DNA from 2 places in the Thermoclostridium stercorarium subsp. stercorarium DSM 8532 genome. Region 2 is predicted to be linked to the other one. Evidence: a T-box and tRNA genes for the amino acid it is inferred to sense, from the RefSeq annotation. Region 2 holds a T-box; the other holds one or more tRNA genes.
The links. A T-box is a leader RNA that pairs with one kind of tRNA and senses whether it is charged. The one in region 2 lies ahead of ileS (isoleucine--tRNA ligase), so its partner is inferred to be a tRNA-Ile.
Positions count from the first base shown of each region.

Region 1: it has a tRNA-Ile gene. The T-box ahead of ileS (isoleucine--tRNA ligase) is inferred to sense a tRNA for this amino acid. The anticodon was not compared.

Region 1 covers NC_020134.1:2,959,428-2,962,852, reverse strand. Annotated here, with positions in the region: rRNA gene CST_RS13000 (16S ribosomal RNA) at 1-1,150, shown strand, start outside; tRNA gene CST_RS12995 (tRNA-Ile) at 1,334-1,410, shown strand; rRNA gene CST_RS12990 (23S ribosomal RNA) at 1,657-3,425, shown strand, end outside.
Region 2 covers NC_020134.1:615,929-619,353, reverse strand. Annotated here, with positions in the region: gene ileS (isoleucine--tRNA ligase) at 1-2,192, opposite strand, end outside; T-box leader at 2,291-2,517, opposite strand; gene CST_RS02760 (ABC transporter permease) at 2,710-3,425, shown strand, end outside.

The DNA of each region.
Region 1 (3,425 bases), 630 kb from region 2:
GCGCAATGGGGGAAACCCTGACGCAGCGACGCCGCGTGGAGGAAGAAGGCCTTTGGGTTGTAAACTCCTTTGATCGGGGACGAAGATGACGGTACCCGAAGAACAAGCCACGGCTAACTACGTGCCAGCAGCCGCGGTAATACGTAGGTGGCGAGCGTTGTCCGGAATTACTGGGTGTAAAGGGCGTGTAGGCGGGGTGCCAAGTCAGGTGTGAAATACCGGGGCTTAACCTCGGGGGTGCATCTGAAACTGGTGCTCTTGAGTGCCGGAGAGGAAAGCGGAATTCCCAGTGTAGCGGTGAAATGCGTAGATATTGGGAGGAACACCAGTGGCGAAGGCGGCTTTCTGGACGGTAACTGACGCTGAGGCGCGAAAGCGTGGGGAGCAAACAGGATTAGATACCCTGGTAGTCCACGCTGTAAACGATGGATACTAGGTGTAGGAGGTATCGACCCCTTCTGTGCCGTAGTTAACACAATAAGTATCCCACCTGGGGAGTACGGCCGCAAGGCTGAAACTCAAAGGAATTGACGGGGGCCCGCACAAGCAGTGGAGCATGTGGTTTAATTCGAAGCAACGCGAAGAACCTTACCAGGGCTTGACATCCCCCTGACGGATGTAGAGATACATCTTCTCCGCAAGGAGCAGGGGAGACAGGTGGTGCATGGTTGTCGTCAGCTCGTGTCGTGAGATGTTGGGTTAAGTCCCGCAACGAGCGCAACCCTTGTCGTTAGTTGCCAGCAGTAAGATGGGCACTCTAACGAGACTGCCGGCGAGAAGTCGGAGGAAGGTGGGGATGACGTCAAATCATCATGCCCCTTATGTCCTGGGCTACACACGTGCTACAATGGCGACTACAGAGGGAAGCAAATCCGCGAGGAGGAGCAAATCCCGAAAGGTCGTCCCAGTTCGGATTGCAGGCTGCAACTCGCCTGCATGAAGCCGGAATTGCTAGTAATGGCAGGTCAGCATACTGCCGTGAATACGTTCCCGGGCCTTGTACACACCGCCCGTCACACCATGAGAGCTGGCAACACCCGAAGCCGGTAGCCTAACCGAGAGGGGGGCGCCGTCGAAGGTGGGGTCAGTGATTGGGGTGAAGTCGTAACAAGGTAGCCGTATCGGAAGGTGCGGCTGGATCACCTCCTTTCTAAGGGGACAGGCTTACTGCTAAAAGCAGTAAAGCCAATCCAGGTCGGTCGGGTTCGTCAATGCACTGTTTAATTTCCAGTGTCCGGTATAAAAGTGTTTGGACATTGGTTTTAGCGGGTATTATATATTGACAACATAAGATAAAGATGATATAATTTATATCCGCGATTGGATAAATAATGGGCTCATAGCTCAGACGGTTAGAGCGCACGCCTGATAAGCGTGAGGTCGATGGTTCGATTCCATTTGAGCCCACCATATCCGAAATTTATTACAAAGACCAGGGACCAAATCAAAACTTCAATGGTATAACAGTAACGGGAACCTGGTATTTGTAACCAATAGATATTAAGTACCTTGAAAACTGTATAATGCTGAAGCTGGTGGTAACGAGCGGAGGTAACGGAGCCTGAGAAGGTGAAGTTACGGAAGCGAGTTACAATTTCTTAGGGAAGACCGCTCACTTGGGGGTTGATTAGACAACCCTGAAGAGAAGGCCGAAGAGGTCAAGCTACTAAGAGCACAGGGTGGATGCCTAGGCACCAGGAGCCGATGAAGGACGTGGTAAGCTGCGAAAAGCTGCGGTGAGGCGCAAACAGCCGTTGACCCGCAGATGTCCGAATGGGGGAACCCACCTGAGGTAAATGCTCAGGTATCCGTACATGAATACATAGTGTACGGAGGGGAGACGCAGGGAACTGAAACATCTAAGTACCTGCAGGAAAAGAAATCAACCGAGATTCCGCGAGTAGTGGCGAGCGAAAGCGGAGGAGGCCAAACCGTATGAGGTAACTCATGCGGGGTTGTGGACTGGCATAATGATCGCGGAGCATAGCAGAATGAGCGGCTGGAAAGCCGAGACCGTAGAGGGTAACAGTCCCGTATGCGAAATGCGAAGCGACAGGCCAGGATCCGGAGTACCACGAGGCACGAGGAACCTTGTGGGAAGCAGGGGGGACCACCCTCCAAGCCTAAATACTACCTGGTGACCGATAGTGGAGGAGTACCGTGAGGGAAAGGTGAAAAGAACCCCGGGAGGGGAGTGAAAGAGAACCTGAAACCCTGTGTTTACAAGCAGTCGGAGAGCGTTAAAGCTCGACGGCGTACTTTTTGTAGAACGGTCCGGCGAGTTACATTGCAAGGCGAGGTTAAGTACCTTAAGGTACGGAGCCGAAGGGAAACCGAGTCCGAATAGGGCGTATAGTCTTGCGGTGTAGACCCGAAACCGGGTGACCTACCCATGACCAGGTTGAAGCGGGAGTAAAGTCTCGTGGAGGACCGAACCCACTGACGTTGAAAAGTCATGGGATGAGTTGTGGGTAGCGGTGAAATTCCAATCGAACCCGGAGATAGCTGGTTCTCCCCGAAATAGCTTTAGGGCTAGCCTCAGGTTAGTCTATCGGAGGTAAAGCACTGACTGGACTAGGGGCCTTACCGGGTTACCGAATCCTATCAAACTCTGAATGCCGAATAGACGATGCCTGGGAGTCAGACTATGGGGGATAAGCTTCATAGTCGAGAGGGGAACAGCCCAGACCGCCGACTAAGGTCCCAAAATCACAGCTAAGTGGGAAAGGATGTGGGCTTGCTAAGACAACTAGGATGTTGGCTTAGAAGCAGCCATTCATTCAAAGAGTGCGTAACAGCTCACTAGTCGAGTGAGCCTGCGCCGAAAATTTAACGGGGCTAAGCTGTGTACCGAAGTTGCGGATCCAGAGATGGGTGGTAGGGGAGCGTAGTGTACGGGCAGAAGCATGACCGAAAGGACATGTGGACCGTACAGTAGTGAGAATGCCGGAATGAGTAGCGAAAGTGAAGTGAGAATCTTAACCGCCGAAAGTCTAAGGTTTCCTGGGGAAGGCTCGTCCGCCCAGGGTAAGTCGGGACCTAAGCCGAGGCCGGAAGGCGTAGGCGATGGACAACAGGTTGAAATTCCTGTACCACCGTTACCCGATTGAGAGAAGGGGTGACGCAGGGAGATAGAGTGAGCGAGCTGATGGAATAGCTCGTCCAAAGGGAATAGGTAGTCCGGTAGGCAAATCCGCCGGACGTTCCGAAGCCCTGAAGGGGAGGGAAAATAAAGTACCGAAGCACTCGACTCTGCACTGACAAGAAAAGCCTCTATCGAGGGTAAAGGTGCCCGTACCGCAAACCGACACAGGTAGACGAGGAGAGAATCCTAAGGCGAGCGGGAGAAGCGTTGTTAAGGAACTCGGCAAATTGACCCCGTAAGTTCGCGAGAAGGGGTGCTCGAAGGTGAAAGCCGGAGAGCC
Region 2 (3,425 bases):
ACGTCAAGGTAGAAATTGCTCATATCCACAACGCAGAAATTATGGACGTTATGGGTGAAACTGTGGAATTCGTACTGGGAAAATGCGTCTTCCACTTTCCTTATTAAACCGTTCAGGCGCATTAACGCCCATTTGTCAATCTCTTCCATTTCATTATAGGGCACCATCATTGTTTCAGGATCGAAATCCGAAATATTGCCCAGGATAAACCTTGCAGTATTGCGTATTTTTCTGTAATTTTCCGCCAGTTGTTTTATAATGTCGTTCGATATGCGTATATCGGTTTTATAGTCTGAAGAAGCAACCCAGAGCCTTAAAATGTCAGCTCCGTACTGGTTGACTATATCCATCGGATCTATTCCGTTTCCAAGGGATTTTGACATTTTCCTTCCCTGTCCGTCAACCACATAACCGTGGGTTAAAACCTGCTTATACGGAGCCATTCCTTTTGTTGCAACCGCAGTCAGCAGTGATGACTGGAACCATCCGCGATGCTGGTCGCTGCCTTCAAGATACATGTCGGCAGGCCATGAAAGCTGTGGATTGGTCTCCAGAACGGCGGCATGGGATGATCCCGAATCAAACCATACGTCCATTATGTCGGTTTCCTTTCGGAACGTGCCGTTGCCGCACGAACATTTGATATGGGCAGGCAGTATTTCGGACGCGTCCTTTTCAAACCACGCGGTTGAGCCTTCCTTTTCAAACAAAGTCTTCACCGCTTCAATCGTCTCACTGTTAATCAGTTCCTTGCCACATGCAGTGCAGTAGAAAATCGGAATGGGCACGCCCCACATTCTCTGGCGTGATATACACCAGTCGTTCCGCTCTGCGACCATTTTGGATATGCGTTCTTCGCCCCACTCGGGGATCCACCTTACCTGCTTGATTGCTTCAAGAGCTTCTTTTTTGAAGCTTTCGACCGAAATAAACCACTGTTCGGTCGCACGGAAAAGAATTGGCTGTTTGCATCTCCAGCAGTGCGGATACTGGTGCTCAATAACCTGATCTGCGAATAATGCCCCTGTTTCCTTAAGGTGCTTAAAGATTTCCTTGTTCGCCTGTTTATACGTCAAACCTGCAAACTGCCCCGCCTCTTCGGTTAAAACGCCTTTTCCGTCCACGGGAACAATTACTTTCAGTCCCTCGTACTTCCTGCACACTTCAAAGTCTTCAACACCGTGACCGGGAGCGGTATGGACACATCCGGTACCGGCGTCAAGGGTAACGTGATCTCCCGTAATTACGAGAGAATCCCTGTCAAGGAACGGATGCCGGCATACCATATATTCCATTTCGGCACCGGTAAGCTCGCCGATTATGCTGTAATTTTCTATACCCGCCACTTTCATTGTAGCTTCGGCAAGTTCCTTTGCCATTATATAGTTTTCATTCCCGGCTTTTATAACCGCATAAACAAAATCCGGGTTCACCGCAATGGCCACGTTGCCGGGAAGTGTCCATGTGGTGGTGGTCCAGATGACAATATATGTGTTGTCAAGGCTGTCCACAATTCCCTTAAGTTTTCCTTTGTCATCCTTTAACGCAAACTTAACATAAATGGACTGGTTTTTTTCCTCCATATACTCAATTTCGGCTTCAGCAAGCGCGGTTTCGCAGCACGGACACCAGTAAACCGGCCGGAGCCCTTTATAAATGCATCCGCGTTCGGCCATCTTGCCGAATACTTCTATCTGCTTTGCTTCAAATTGCGGAAGCAGGGTTATATACGGGTGTTCCCAGTCGCCGACAACCCCGAGTCTCTTGAATGATTCCCTCTGAATGTCAATGTATTTCCTGGCGATACCTTCGCACGCCGTTCTGAATTTAACCGGCCCCACCTCGTGACGGTTGAGCCCCAGTTCGTCTATAGCCCTGTTTTCGGTAGGCAGCCCGTGAGTATCCCACCCGGGCACATACGGGGCGTAATAACCTTTCATGTCATAGTACCGTACGATGATATCCTTCAATACCTTGTTTAACGCGGTCCCAAGGTGGATATCACCGTTTGCGTAAGGCGGCCCGTCGTGCAGAACGAATTTGGGATGCCCTTCATTTCTTTTCAGGCGTTTGTTGTAAATGTCGTTTTCATACCAGCTTTTCATTATTTCGGGTTCTTTCTGGGGCAAATTCGCCCGCATCGGAAAATCGGTTTTCGGTAAATTGAGTGTCTGTCCGTAATCCACTTTCATTCCTCCATTTATCTGAAATTTTCTTAAATTCAACAGGTTTGCAAACTGTGGGTAAAACCCGCGCCAATTCCGGTCTATATTAAAAAAACCTTTCATCCTTATGGGACGAAAGGCATAAAAACCTACGCGGTACCACCCAAATTACAGGCATAAACGCCTGTCACTTGTGCGGGGGATAACGGCCCCTGCCGTCTCACCTACTCCCTTGCGGTTTCAGCTTGAAGCTACCGGAGGATTTTCAGCCGGAATAACCTGCAAAGCTTCCACCTGACCTTTGCTCTCTGTAAGGATCTTCCTGCTTACTCGTTCCGGTCATTGCTTTTTACCCTATTTTGAACCATATTATACATGAATTTTTTAATAAATGTCAAGCCGCTTCAAGCACTATTTCAGCTTTCAGCGGCCAGTATTTCATAAAGTTTACGAATTATATTTACATGACAAACTTGAACGTACAAAAGTTTTAAACTATACTCATAAACAGTATTCACGGATAATATATACAGGGAGTTCGGCTATGAAAAGGAAATTTTTGTTCGCCGACATTGCACTGAATATAAGCATCGTAGTTTTCTTTCTGTCAGTTGCCGCAGTGGTTAGAATCAGCGGTAAACTCAGCGAAATGAACAAGCTGAACAGAGGCTATTACAGTTCACACAGGCAGGCCTTTACATTGAATAAAAAAACAGGCACATTTGATGATATTAAAAAGATATATTCAAAATGTATGGCCGGCACGATCCTATACAAGGAACTGAGCCGTCTTGAAGATTTACGCGGGGTTCTGGTGAAAGGAGACATAGATGCTCCTCCCGTTATGGAAGGAAGGTTTTTTAACGAAAACGATTTTTACAGCAACAAGCACATAGCCGTAGTCGGTGTTAAGCAAAAAGACAGGGTGTATGAAAAAAACGGCGGTTTCTTTATAGACATCGGCGGCCACCCGTACGAGGTTATCGGTATAGCCGGAACCGGATGTTCATTACTGGATTATACCATATATATCAATCTTGACAGCCTTTCAGAGGTTGACAATGAGGCCGGGCTGTTTTACCTGGACGGAATATCCGGTGATGTTGTAAACAAATCCATAGAGGAGCTTAAAGATGGCATAAATGTTATCAATTTGGATAATTACGGCATAATCAATATATTTTTCGGCGATATACCAGATCTTATAATTTTAATGTGTATCTTAACATCATTTTTATTGTCCTGTCTATTCTTTACATA